3 regions of the Kitasatospora sp. NPDC058444 genome follow, and region 2 is predicted to be linked to each of the others. Evidence: riboswitches for the same ligand, from Rfam matches in the RefSeq annotation. Region 2 holds a riboswitch; each other region holds the start of a gene.

Region 1 (3,263 bases), on a different contig from region 2:
CGGGCGAAGGTCTGCGGGTCGATGTCCAGCATCCGTACGGCCTGGCCGCCGACCGCGTGGCCGGCCAGGTCGAGGCGGCCCCGGGGCGCCTCGGCGGCGGCTCTGCGGTCGGCGTCGTCGAGGGCGGCGCAGACCCAGACGGCGTTCGGGTCCTCGATGGCGGAGAGGCCGGAGACCAGGCCGCCGCCGCCGCGGCGCAGGGTCAGCGTGCCGTCGTCGGCGGTGCCGAAGGAGACCGGTCCCCGGTTGGAGGCCACCAGGACGGGGGCGGTGCCGGTCGCGCTCGAACGGTTGGTCGTGAGATCGCCCATGGTTGGCATGTTGCCGGGGGGTCGGCGTGGCAAACCCGTGGGGCCCGTCGAAGACGGTCCGTCAGTGCCGGGTCGCGTATTCGGGGACGGTGTGCATCGGGGGGCGTTCCAGGGCGGTCACCGGGTGGGTGTGGGCGGTGAAGGCGCGGGTCTCCGGGTCGCGGGTGAACTGGGTGAGGTGGGGGTGGACGAGGTCGGCGGAGGCCTTGAGGCGGTGGGTGCGGTCGAGGCGTTCCAGGGCGGTCCGGTAGATGGTGGCGGCCATCCGGCCGAGGGCCTGGCCGTCCTGGTGGCGGTGGTGCCGGACGCCGACGTCCACCTGGGCCAGGGCGTCCAGTCCGGCCAGTTCCAGGGCGTCGACCAGCAGGCCGAGTTCGACGCCGTAGCCGGTGGGGAAGGGCAGCCGTTCGAGCAGTGAGCGGCGGGCCGCGTACTCGCCGCCGAGGGGCTGGACGAAACCGGCGAGTTCCGGCCAGTGGAGGTTGAGCAGGGGGCGGGCGACGAGTTCGGTGACCCGGCCGCCGCCGGCGGGCAGGACGGCGCCCTCCGATTCCAGCGGGCGGTCGTACATGGCCTTGACCAGCTGGATGGAGTCGTCGGTCAGCAGCGGGCCGATGATGCCGGAGACCAGGGTCGGTTCGAACGCGCGCAGGTCGGCGTCGACGAAGCAGACGATGTCGCCGTGGGTGACCAGCAGCGAGCGCCAGAGCACCTCGCCCTTGCCGGGGACGGCGGGCAGCCGGGGCAGGACGGCGTCGCGGTGCTCGACCCGGGCGCCGGCCTGGGCGGCGACGGCGGCGGTGGCGTCGGTGGAGCCGGAGTCGACGACGACGAGTTCGTCGACGAGCGGGAGGCGTTCCATCAGTTCGCGGCGGATGGTGCGGACGATGTCGCCGACGGTGGCCTCCTCGTCCAGGGCGGGGAGGACGACGCTGACGGTGCGGCCGGTGCGTTCCTTGGCGGCGAGGAGGGTGCGGACCGGCCGGTCGGCCGCGCTCCAGGAGCGGCGGCGCAGCCAGGACGCCGTCTGCGGGAGGAGCTCGGGAGTCGGTTCGGCGGGCACGGAGGTCTCCTCGGCGGGGTCGGTGGGACGGGCCATCTCGCGTGGCGGACGGTCCCGTTCAGGATTGACGCCTTCGGATACAGTCTTCGTACAGCGGTCGGACCTTTGCACGCCGGGGTCTCCGTTGAGCACCACCACAATTTCACAAGCTCATCCAGAGGGACTGAGGGAACGGCCCGTTGACGTCCCGGCAACCTTCTCGCCAGCTGTCGTCGACAGGCCCCGGCGGGACAGGTGCCAATTCCGGCCCGTGTCGCGACCGCGCCACGGGGAAGATGAGGAGAGAGGCCTCGCCGTCATGGCTATCGACACCGCCGCACCCGTTTCCGTCGACCTCGGCCCCGCCGCCGCGCTGTCCTGTCGCGAGTGCGGCACCCGCTTCCCGCTCGGCCCCAGCTTCGTCTGCCTGGAGTGCTTCGGCCCGCTGGAGATCGCCTACGAGTTCGGCAGCGAGGGCGCCGAGGAGCTGCGCAAGCGGATCGAGGCCGGTCCGGCGTCCATCTGGCGGTACGCGCCGCTGCTGCCGGTTCCGGCCGACGTCGCGTCCAAGCCCAACCTGAACCCGGGGTGGACCCCGCTGGTGAAGGCGGACAACCTGGGCCGGGAGCTCGGTTTCACCGCCCAGCTGCACATCAAGGACGACTCCGGGAACCCGACGCACTCGTTCAAGGACCGGGTGGTCGCGTGCGCGATCGAGGCGGCCCGGGCGTTCGGGTACACCACGCTGTCCTGCTCCTCGACCGGCAACCTGGCCGGCGCGGTGGGCGCGGCGGCGGCCCGGGCCGGGTTCCGGTCCTGCGTGTTCATCCCGCACGACCTGGAGCAGGGCAAGGTCGTCATGGCCGGGGTGTACGGCGGCGAGCTGGTCGGCATCGAGGGCAACTACGACGACGTGAACCGCTTCTGCTCGGAGCTGATCGGCGACCCGGCCGGCGAGGGCTGGGGCTTCGTCAACGTGAACCTGCGGCCGTACTACGGCGAGGGTTCCAAGACGCTGGCGTACGAGATCTGCGAGCAGCTCGGCTGGCGGCTGCCGGAGCAGATCGTGATCCCGATCGCCTCGGGCTCGCAGCTGACGAAGATCGACAAGGGCCTCCAGGAGCTGATCAGGCTCGGTCTGGTCGAGGACCGGCCGTACAAGGTCTTCGGCGCCCAGGCCGAGGGCTGCTCGCCGGTGTCGGCCGCGTTCAAGGCCGGCCGGGACGTGATCAAGCCGGTCAAGCCGAACACCATCGCCAAGTCGCTGGCGATCGGCAACCCGGCCGACGGCCCGTACGTGCTGGACATCGCCCGCCGCACCGGCGGCGCGGTGGAGGACGTCACGGACGCCGAGGTCGTGGCGGCGATCCGGCTGCTGGCGCGGACCGAGGGGGTCTTCGCCGAGACCGCGGGCGGGGTGACCGTCGGCGTGCTGAAGAAGCTGGTCGAGACCGGGCAGCTGGATCCGGCCAAGGAGACCGTCGCGATCAACACCGGTGACGGCCTGAAGACCCTGGACGCCGTCTCCGACGCCGGGATGAGCGCCGTCATCCGCCCGACGCTGGACTCGTTCCGCGCCGCCGGCCTCGCGTCCGCCTGAACCACCCCCGCCCCAGCAAGGAGAGTCATGAGCGCCAACGTCCGCATTCCCACCATCCTGCGCACCTACACCGGCGGCGCCGCCGAGGTGACCGCCGAGGGTGCCACCCTGGCCGAGGTCGTCGCCGACCTGGAGAGGAACCACGCGGGCATCTCGGCCCGCATCCTGGACGACACCGGCAAGCTGCGGCGCTTCGTGAACGTCTACGTGAACGACGACGACGTGCGCTTCGCCGAGGGCCTGGCGACCGAGATCAAGGACGGCGCCAGCATCTCGATCATCCCGGCGGTGGCCGGCGGCTGCTGAGCAG
Region 2 (3,263 bases):
CCATCGTCCTGATCAAGACCAGTGTCGACCGCATCCCGGAGATCGCCGAGTCCATCGCCGCCATCGACGGCGTCAGCGAGGTCTACTCGGTGACCGGCGGCTACAACCTGGTGGCGATGGTGCGGGTACGCCGGCACGACGACCTGGCCGAGGTCATCCCGGGCCGGCTCAACAAGGTCCCGGGCGTGGCCCACACCGAGACCCAGATCGCCTTCCGCACCTACTCCCAGCACGACCTGGAAGCCGCCTTCGCCCTCGGCCTGGACGAGTAGCGCTCAGCCGTCCCGACGGCCCCTGTCGATCTGCACGGTCGCGACGCAGCGTCCGCCCTCGTTGCGGTAGCTCCAGGCCGCGCCGTCCGTGACCAGCTCCCGGACGGCGGTCAGGAAGCGGTCGACGTGCTCGTCCGGCGTCCCGGCGCCGAAGCTCACCCGGATCGCGTTCAGGCTGCGCTCGCCCGGCAGCGAGGGCTCCGGCGCACCGCACTCGGACGGCGCGACGTCCTCGTCCCCGAGCAGCGTGCGCACCAGCGGGTGGGCGCAGAACAGCCCGTCGCGCACCCCGATGCCGTACTCGGCGGACAGCGCGGCCGAGAAGTGCGAGCTGTTCCAGCCCCGGACGACGAAGGAGAGCACGCCCACCCGGGCGGAGTCCGGTCCGAACAGGTTCAGCACCTTGACCTGCGGGATCTCGGCCAGCCCGGCCGTCAGCCGGGCGATCAGCTGCTGCTCGCGGGCCTCCAGCGCGTCGAAGCCGGCCTCGGTCAGCGCCCGGCAGGCCGAGGCGATCGCGTAGGCCCCGATGACGTTCGGCGAGCCGGCCTCGTGCCGGGCCGGGCCGGTGTGCCACTGCACGGCCACCGAGCCGTCGCTCTCCCGGGCCACCGTCCGGGTCGCCCCGCCGCCGGCCAGGTACGGCTCGGCCGCGTCCAGCCAGTCCGCCCGGCCGGCCAGCACCCCGGCACCGAACGGCGCGTAGATCTTGTGGCCGGAGAAGGCGATCCAGTCGACGTCCAGCTCGCGCACCGAGACCCGGTGGTGCGGCGCCAGCTGGGCGGCGTCCAGCACGACCCGGGCGCCGTGCCGGTGCGCGGTCGCGGTCAGCTCGGCGACCGGCCACAGCTCGCCGGTCACGTTGGAGGCGCCGGTGACACAGAGCAGCTTGGGGCCCTCGGACGCCTCGGCGAGCGCGGCGTCCAGCGCGGCCACCGCCTCGGCGCGGGAGCGCGGCGCCCGCAGGTAGGTGACGGTCAGTCCGGCGTGCGCCCAGGGCAGCAGCGAGGCGTGGTGCTCGGTCTCGAACGCGAACACCCGGGTGCCGGCCGGAACGGCCGCGGCCAGCAGGTTGAGCGAGTCGGTGGTGGCCCGGGTGAAGACCACCTGGTCGCCCTCGCGCAGGTCGAGGAACTCGCCGACGGTGCGGCGGCTCTGCTCGAACAGGTCGGTGGACAGCTGGGAGAGGTACCCGGCCCCGCGGTGGACGCTGCCGTAGTACGGCGCGTAGGCGGCGACGTCGTCCCACACCCGCTGGAGCGCCGGGGAGCTGGCCGCGTAGTCGAGCGCCGCGTAGCCGACCTTCTCACCGTTGGCGAGCGGAACCTGGACGTCGGCGCCGAGGACGGCGAGCGGGGTGCGGATTTCGGTGGCGAGCGAGGACATGGGGATGCACTCCTTCTGGGGCAAGGGACCCCGGGAGTGCCAGTCGTCGGGCGTCCGCGCTTGTCGCACGGACGGTTTGCCGTGACGACCCGGTCCTCACCCAGGGCACCCCGCCACGGACGGAGGGTTGCCGGACAGCCAGCTGGGGCTTGGCGCTGTCACTCATGACCTGGCGAAGACTCTAGGCCGCGTCCACCGGGTGGTCAAACGGGCTTCCAGCATCCGGACAGCACGGAAGCCCGGGCCGGCGCACCGGCACGGGCTTCCCCCAACTTCCGCCTCAGATCCGGCTGGTGGCCTCCGACCAGCGCCGCAGCAGGTCCTGCGCGGCACCGGAGTCGATCGCCTGCGCGGCCCGCTCCATGCCGGCCGCCAGCTGCTCGGTGAGCGGCGCGTCGCCCAGGTCCAGCGCGACCAGCGCCGCCGCCGTGTTCAGCAGGACGGCGTCCCGCACCGGCCCGTGCTCCCCCGCCAGCAGCCGCCGCGCGACCTCGGCGTTGTACGAGGCGTCCGCCCCGCGCAGCGCCTCGATGCCGACCAGCTCGATACCGACGTCCCGCGGGTCGAAGGCGGTCTCGGTGACCACCCCGTCGCGCACCAGCCAGACCTGCGAGGTGGTGGTGATGGTCAGCTCGTCCAGCCCGTCGTCGCCGCGGAAGACCAGCGCCGTCGCCCCCCGCTCGGCCAGCACCCCGGCGATCAGCCCGGCGAGCCGGGTGTCGAAGCAGCCGATGGCGTGCGCGGTGACCTTGGCCGGGTTGGTCAGCGGGCCGAGGATGTTGAAGGAGGTCGGCACCCCGAGGTCGCGCCGCGCGGTGGCGGCGTGCCGCATCGAGGGGTGGAACTTGGCCGCGAAGCAGAAGGTGAGCCCGACCTCCTCGGCCACCTCGGCGACCCGCCGCGAGGACAGGTCGAGCGCCACCCCGAGCTTCTCCAGCACGTCCGAGGAGCCGCTGGTGGAGGAGGCCGACCGGTTGCCGTGCTTGACCACCTTGGCGCCGGCGGCCGCCGCGACGATCGCCGACATGGTGGAGATGTTGACGGTCTTCGCCCGGTCCCCGCCGGTGCCGACGATGTCCACCGCCGGACCGGGGATCTCCAGCGGCTCGGCGTGCGCGTACATCGCGTCGACCAGGCCGGAGATCTCCTCGACCGACTCGCCCTTGGCCCGCAGGGCGATCATGAACCCGGCCACCTGTACGGGGGACGCCTCGCCGCTCATGATCCGGTCCATCGCCCACGCGGTGGACGCCCGGTCGAGGTCCTCGCCCTGCAACAGCGCCGCCAGGATGTCCGGCCAGGTGCGGACCACCTGCGCGGGGTCGCTACCGCCGTTCGCAGGGTTCACGTTCACCATGGCTGACTCCAGCTGTTGTCGGTTCCCCGCTCCGCGGGGACGTCCGTACGGATGGAGCCAGCCTATCGAGCGGAGCGGGAGCTTCTACCCCTCTCTTTTCCAGTTGCCGGGCGGAATTCAGCGGACGGCCGGAGTCCGCTTCGCCAGCCGCGCCCGCAGCAGGGTGGCGACGGCCTCGGCCAGCGCCACCGGCTCCACCGGGTGGGAGATGGCGGCGTCCGCCCGGCTCCAGGCGGCGAGCCAGGAGT
Region 3 (3,263 bases), on a different contig from region 2:
CCTGTTCCTCCAGCCGGTGGCGGCGAACGTGCTGGCGGCCGGGCTCGGCTCGCTGATCGTGGTGGGGCTGACCGTGCTGGCCCGGCGGCTGCCGTACCTGCGGCCGCTGCTGCCCGTCACGGCCGGGTTCCTGGTGGCGCTGCTGGTCCTCTCGCTCGCCCGGGCCGGGTTGCTGGAGGGCCCGCTGCGGACCATCGTCGCCACCCTGGCGATCCTGCTGCCGGGTGGGCTGCTCGTCACCGGGCTGTCGGAGATCGCGGCGGGGGCGGCCAGTGCGGGTACGGCCCGGCTGGTGTCCGGTGCGGTGCAGCTGGCGCTGTTCCTCGCCGGGGTGGCCGCGGCGGCGACCGCGACCGGCATGCCGGCCACCGCGTTGGCCGACGTGCAGGTCGCCAGGCCGAGCTGGTGGGTGATCGCGCTGGGGCTGGCGCTCGCGGTGGCCGGCGTGGTGGTCAACGTGAACACCCCGCCCCCGGCCGTGCCGTGGATCGTCGTGGTGATCGCGCTGAGCGTCACGGCCCAGGTGGTGGTGGGGTCGGCGCACGGCGCGGCGGTCGGCGGCCTGGCCGGTGGGGTCACCGCCGCGGCCGCGGCCACCCTGGTGCACTGGCTGCCGGGCGGTCCGCTCTGGCAGGTGCTCTACCTCCCGGCGTTCTGGATCGTGGTGCCGGGCTCCTTCGGCCTGCTGCACACCGCGCAGATCGAGGTCGGCAACGGCGCGCAGTCGGTGCTGACGGCCGTGTCGGCGGTCTTCGGGGTGTCGATCGGCACCCTGATCGGCGCGGTGATCAGCCGGATACCCCGCCCCCGCCGCGCCGTCCTGCTGCCCCGGACCTGAGCCCCGGACCTGAGCCGGGGCCGAGCGGGCCCCCGGGGCTCCCAGGGCAGTGGCCCCGGGAGCCCCGGGGGCGCCCGCTCAGGGGTGGCGCAGGGCCTCGGTGAGCCGGTGGGCGGCCTCGACCACGGCCTGGGAGAGGTGGGCCCCGGGGTGCCGGGTGAGGCGTTCGATCGGGCCGGAGACCGTGACGGCCGCGACCACCCGGTTGGACTGGCCGCGGACGGGCGCGGAGACGGAGGCGACCCCGAGTTCGCGCTCGCCGACGGACTGGGCCCAGCCCCGGCGCCGTACGCCGCTCAGGGCGGTGGCGGTGAAGCGGGCGCCCTGGAGGCCGCGGTGGAGGCGCTCCGGCTCCTCCCAGGCGAGCAGGATCTGGGCGGCGGCGCCGACCTTCATGGGGAGGGTGACGCCCACCGGAACGGTGTCGCGCAGGCCGGTGAGGCGCTCGGCGGCGGCCACGCAGATCCGTACCTCGCCCTGCCGCCGGTAGAGCTGGGCGCTCTCGCCGGTGACGTCGCGCAGCTGGGTGAGGACCGAGCCGGCCGCGGCCAGCAGCCGGTCCTCGCCGGCGGCCGTGGCGAGTTCGCCGAGCCGGGGGCCGAGCATGAACCGGCCGTGCACGTCCCGGCTGACCAGGCGGTGGTGTTCGAGTGCGACGGCCAGCCGGTGGGCGGTGGGCCGCGCCATGCCGGTGGCCGCGACCAGGCCGCCCAGGGTGGCGGGCCCGGCCTCCAGGGTGCCGAGGATCGAGGTGACCTTGTCGAGCACGCCGACGCCGCTCGTGTTCTCCATGGGTGGGGTACTCCAGTCTCGAGGCCGGGAGCAGCGGGTGGGGGCTGCTCACGGCGGCTCCTGGCGGGGAGCCTGGGGTGTGGTCAGCGAGGACGGGCCGGGGAAGTCGGCCGATTGCCTGCGCCGGGCACGAGACGGGTACGCGAAAGAGCGAGACGGGTCCGCGAAGGAGCCGGGGCGGGAAGCGCCCGGGCGAAGGACAGCACAGAGAGCACCGTGTCTCCTCATCTTTCCCGCGCCACAGTGGCGACAGGCCGGAGTTGGCACTGATCCCGTTCGGCACGGCGCGTACTTCGGACGCCGGGTCGGACGGGGAGTTGCCGGGGCTTCGTAGGGCCGGTCCCTCCACCCCTCTGGATGATTCGCCAGGAACGATACAAGACTCCCCGGGCCGGTCGGCAAGCCCCCCCACACCCGACCGCGGCCCGCGGGGACGGCTCAGCGGTGGCGCGGCTCCGTCAGACCGGTGCACGCGGCCCGGTCCGGGCGGCCGGGGGCGGTCGCGTCCCAGGAGCTCAGCGCGGCCAGGGCGGCGGCGCGCTCGGCGGCCGACGGCCGGGTGCCCTCGGGGCCGAGCAGGTAGTCGGCGACGGGGGTGAGCAGCAGCGTCGCGTCGCCGGCCGGGAGCAGTAACGCCTCGTCCCACTGGTGCCGGATGACGGTGCGGCGCAGCAGGGTGCCGTGGCGCGGGCGGGGCGGGCGGGCGGCGCCCCGGCGGCGCTGGAGTTCGGGGGCGACCTCGGCCTCCAGGACGGTGCGCACGTCCCGCAGGGTGCCGAGCGGCAGGTGCTCGGCGGCGAGGTCGAGCAGGGCGGCGGCCTCCGGGGCGAGCCGGTAGGCGGCGACCACGGCGGCGGTCTCGACGGGGTCGAAGGGCTGCCCGGCGAGCTGGGCCACGTCGATCACGTCGCCCGCGAGGAAGGCGCGGCCGAGCCCCTCCTCGGCGAGGGCGATCAGGCATTCCACGTGGTCGTCGGCGGCCAGGTAGGGGCGGACCGGGACGGTGGCGAGGTCGCCGGTGAGCGCGGCGGTCGCCACCCGCACCTGGTACCACGGGTCGAGCAGCGGGTCCTCGGCGGGCCAGCGCAGGGTGACGGCGGTGTGCCGGGGGCGCTCGCCGAGCAGGACGACCTCCACCGACTCCACCGGGTGATCGGTGACCAGCCGGTTGACGGCCTGCCAGAGCGAGGCCTCGGTGGGGCTGACCAGGCTGAGCTCGGCCAGCGGCCGGGGCAGGTCGGGCGGGTAGTAGCCGGCCAGGGGAAGGTCGCGGATCGGCCGGACGCCGGTGGCGTCGGCGAGGTCGCGGGCGACGCCCGCGTAACACTCGGCCCGGTCGCGGGCGCGCCGCAGCTCGGCCCGGGCGTGCCGGCCCATCCGCACGCCCTCCCGGTCGAGCGCGGCGAGCACCAGGTACGGCAGGTGGCGCTCGCCCCGGGCGCGGTGGAGCAGTTCGACCGGTCCGGCGACCGGGTCGACGTCGAGCAGCCGGTGGAGCAGGTCGGTGTTCATGGGCGTCCGCCTCCGAGGTCCGTGGTGGCCGCCCGGACGGCGGCCGGGCGACCGGGGACGTGGCGGGTCCGGCGGTGGGGGCCGGGCCGACCGCGGGCGCCGCACCACCGATTGTGCGGAC

What was found. Region 2 has a riboswitch for S-adenosylmethionine ahead of ACFWP2_RS01610 (aminotransferase class V-fold PLP-dependent enzyme). Riboswitches for the same ligand answer to the same signal wherever they lie in the genome.
Region 1: linked by a shared signal. The riboswitch ahead of thrC (threonine synthase) and the one ahead of ACFWP2_RS01610 (aminotransferase class V-fold PLP-dependent enzyme) in region 2 are both predicted to bind S-adenosylmethionine.
Region 3: linked by a shared signal. The riboswitch ahead of ACFWP2_RS16175 (IclR family transcriptional regulator) and the one ahead of ACFWP2_RS01610 (aminotransferase class V-fold PLP-dependent enzyme) in region 2 are both predicted to bind S-adenosylmethionine.

The regions. Positions count from the first base shown of each region.
Region 1 is NZ_JBHXLL010000002.1:5,709-8,971, forward strand. Features, by position in the region: gene ACFWP2_RS02600 (trehalose-6-phosphate synthase) at 1-311, opposite strand, end outside; gene ACFWP2_RS02605 (glucosyl-3-phosphoglycerate synthase) at 373-1,410, opposite strand; SAM riboswitch class I at 1,522-1,656, shown strand; gene thrC (threonine synthase) at 1,673-2,953, shown strand; gene ACFWP2_RS02615 (MoaD/ThiS family protein) at 2,981-3,259, shown strand.
Region 2 is NZ_JBHXLL010000001.1:347,134-350,396, reverse strand. Features, by position in the region: gene ACFWP2_RS01615 (Lrp/AsnC family transcriptional regulator) at 1-272, shown strand, start outside; gene ACFWP2_RS01610 (aminotransferase class V-fold PLP-dependent enzyme) at 276-1,658, opposite strand; SAM riboswitch class IV at 1,710-1,828, opposite strand; gene trpD (anthranilate phosphoribosyltransferase) at 1,939-3,015, opposite strand; gene ACFWP2_RS01600 (hypothetical protein) at 3,133-3,263, opposite strand, start outside.
Region 3 is NZ_JBHXLL010000013.1:19,696-22,958, forward strand. Features, by position in the region: gene ACFWP2_RS16170 (threonine/serine exporter family protein) at 1-838, shown strand, start outside; gene ACFWP2_RS16175 (IclR family transcriptional regulator) at 917-1,630, opposite strand; SAM riboswitch class I at 1,852-1,994, opposite strand; gene ACFWP2_RS16180 (hypothetical protein) at 2,069-3,142, opposite strand.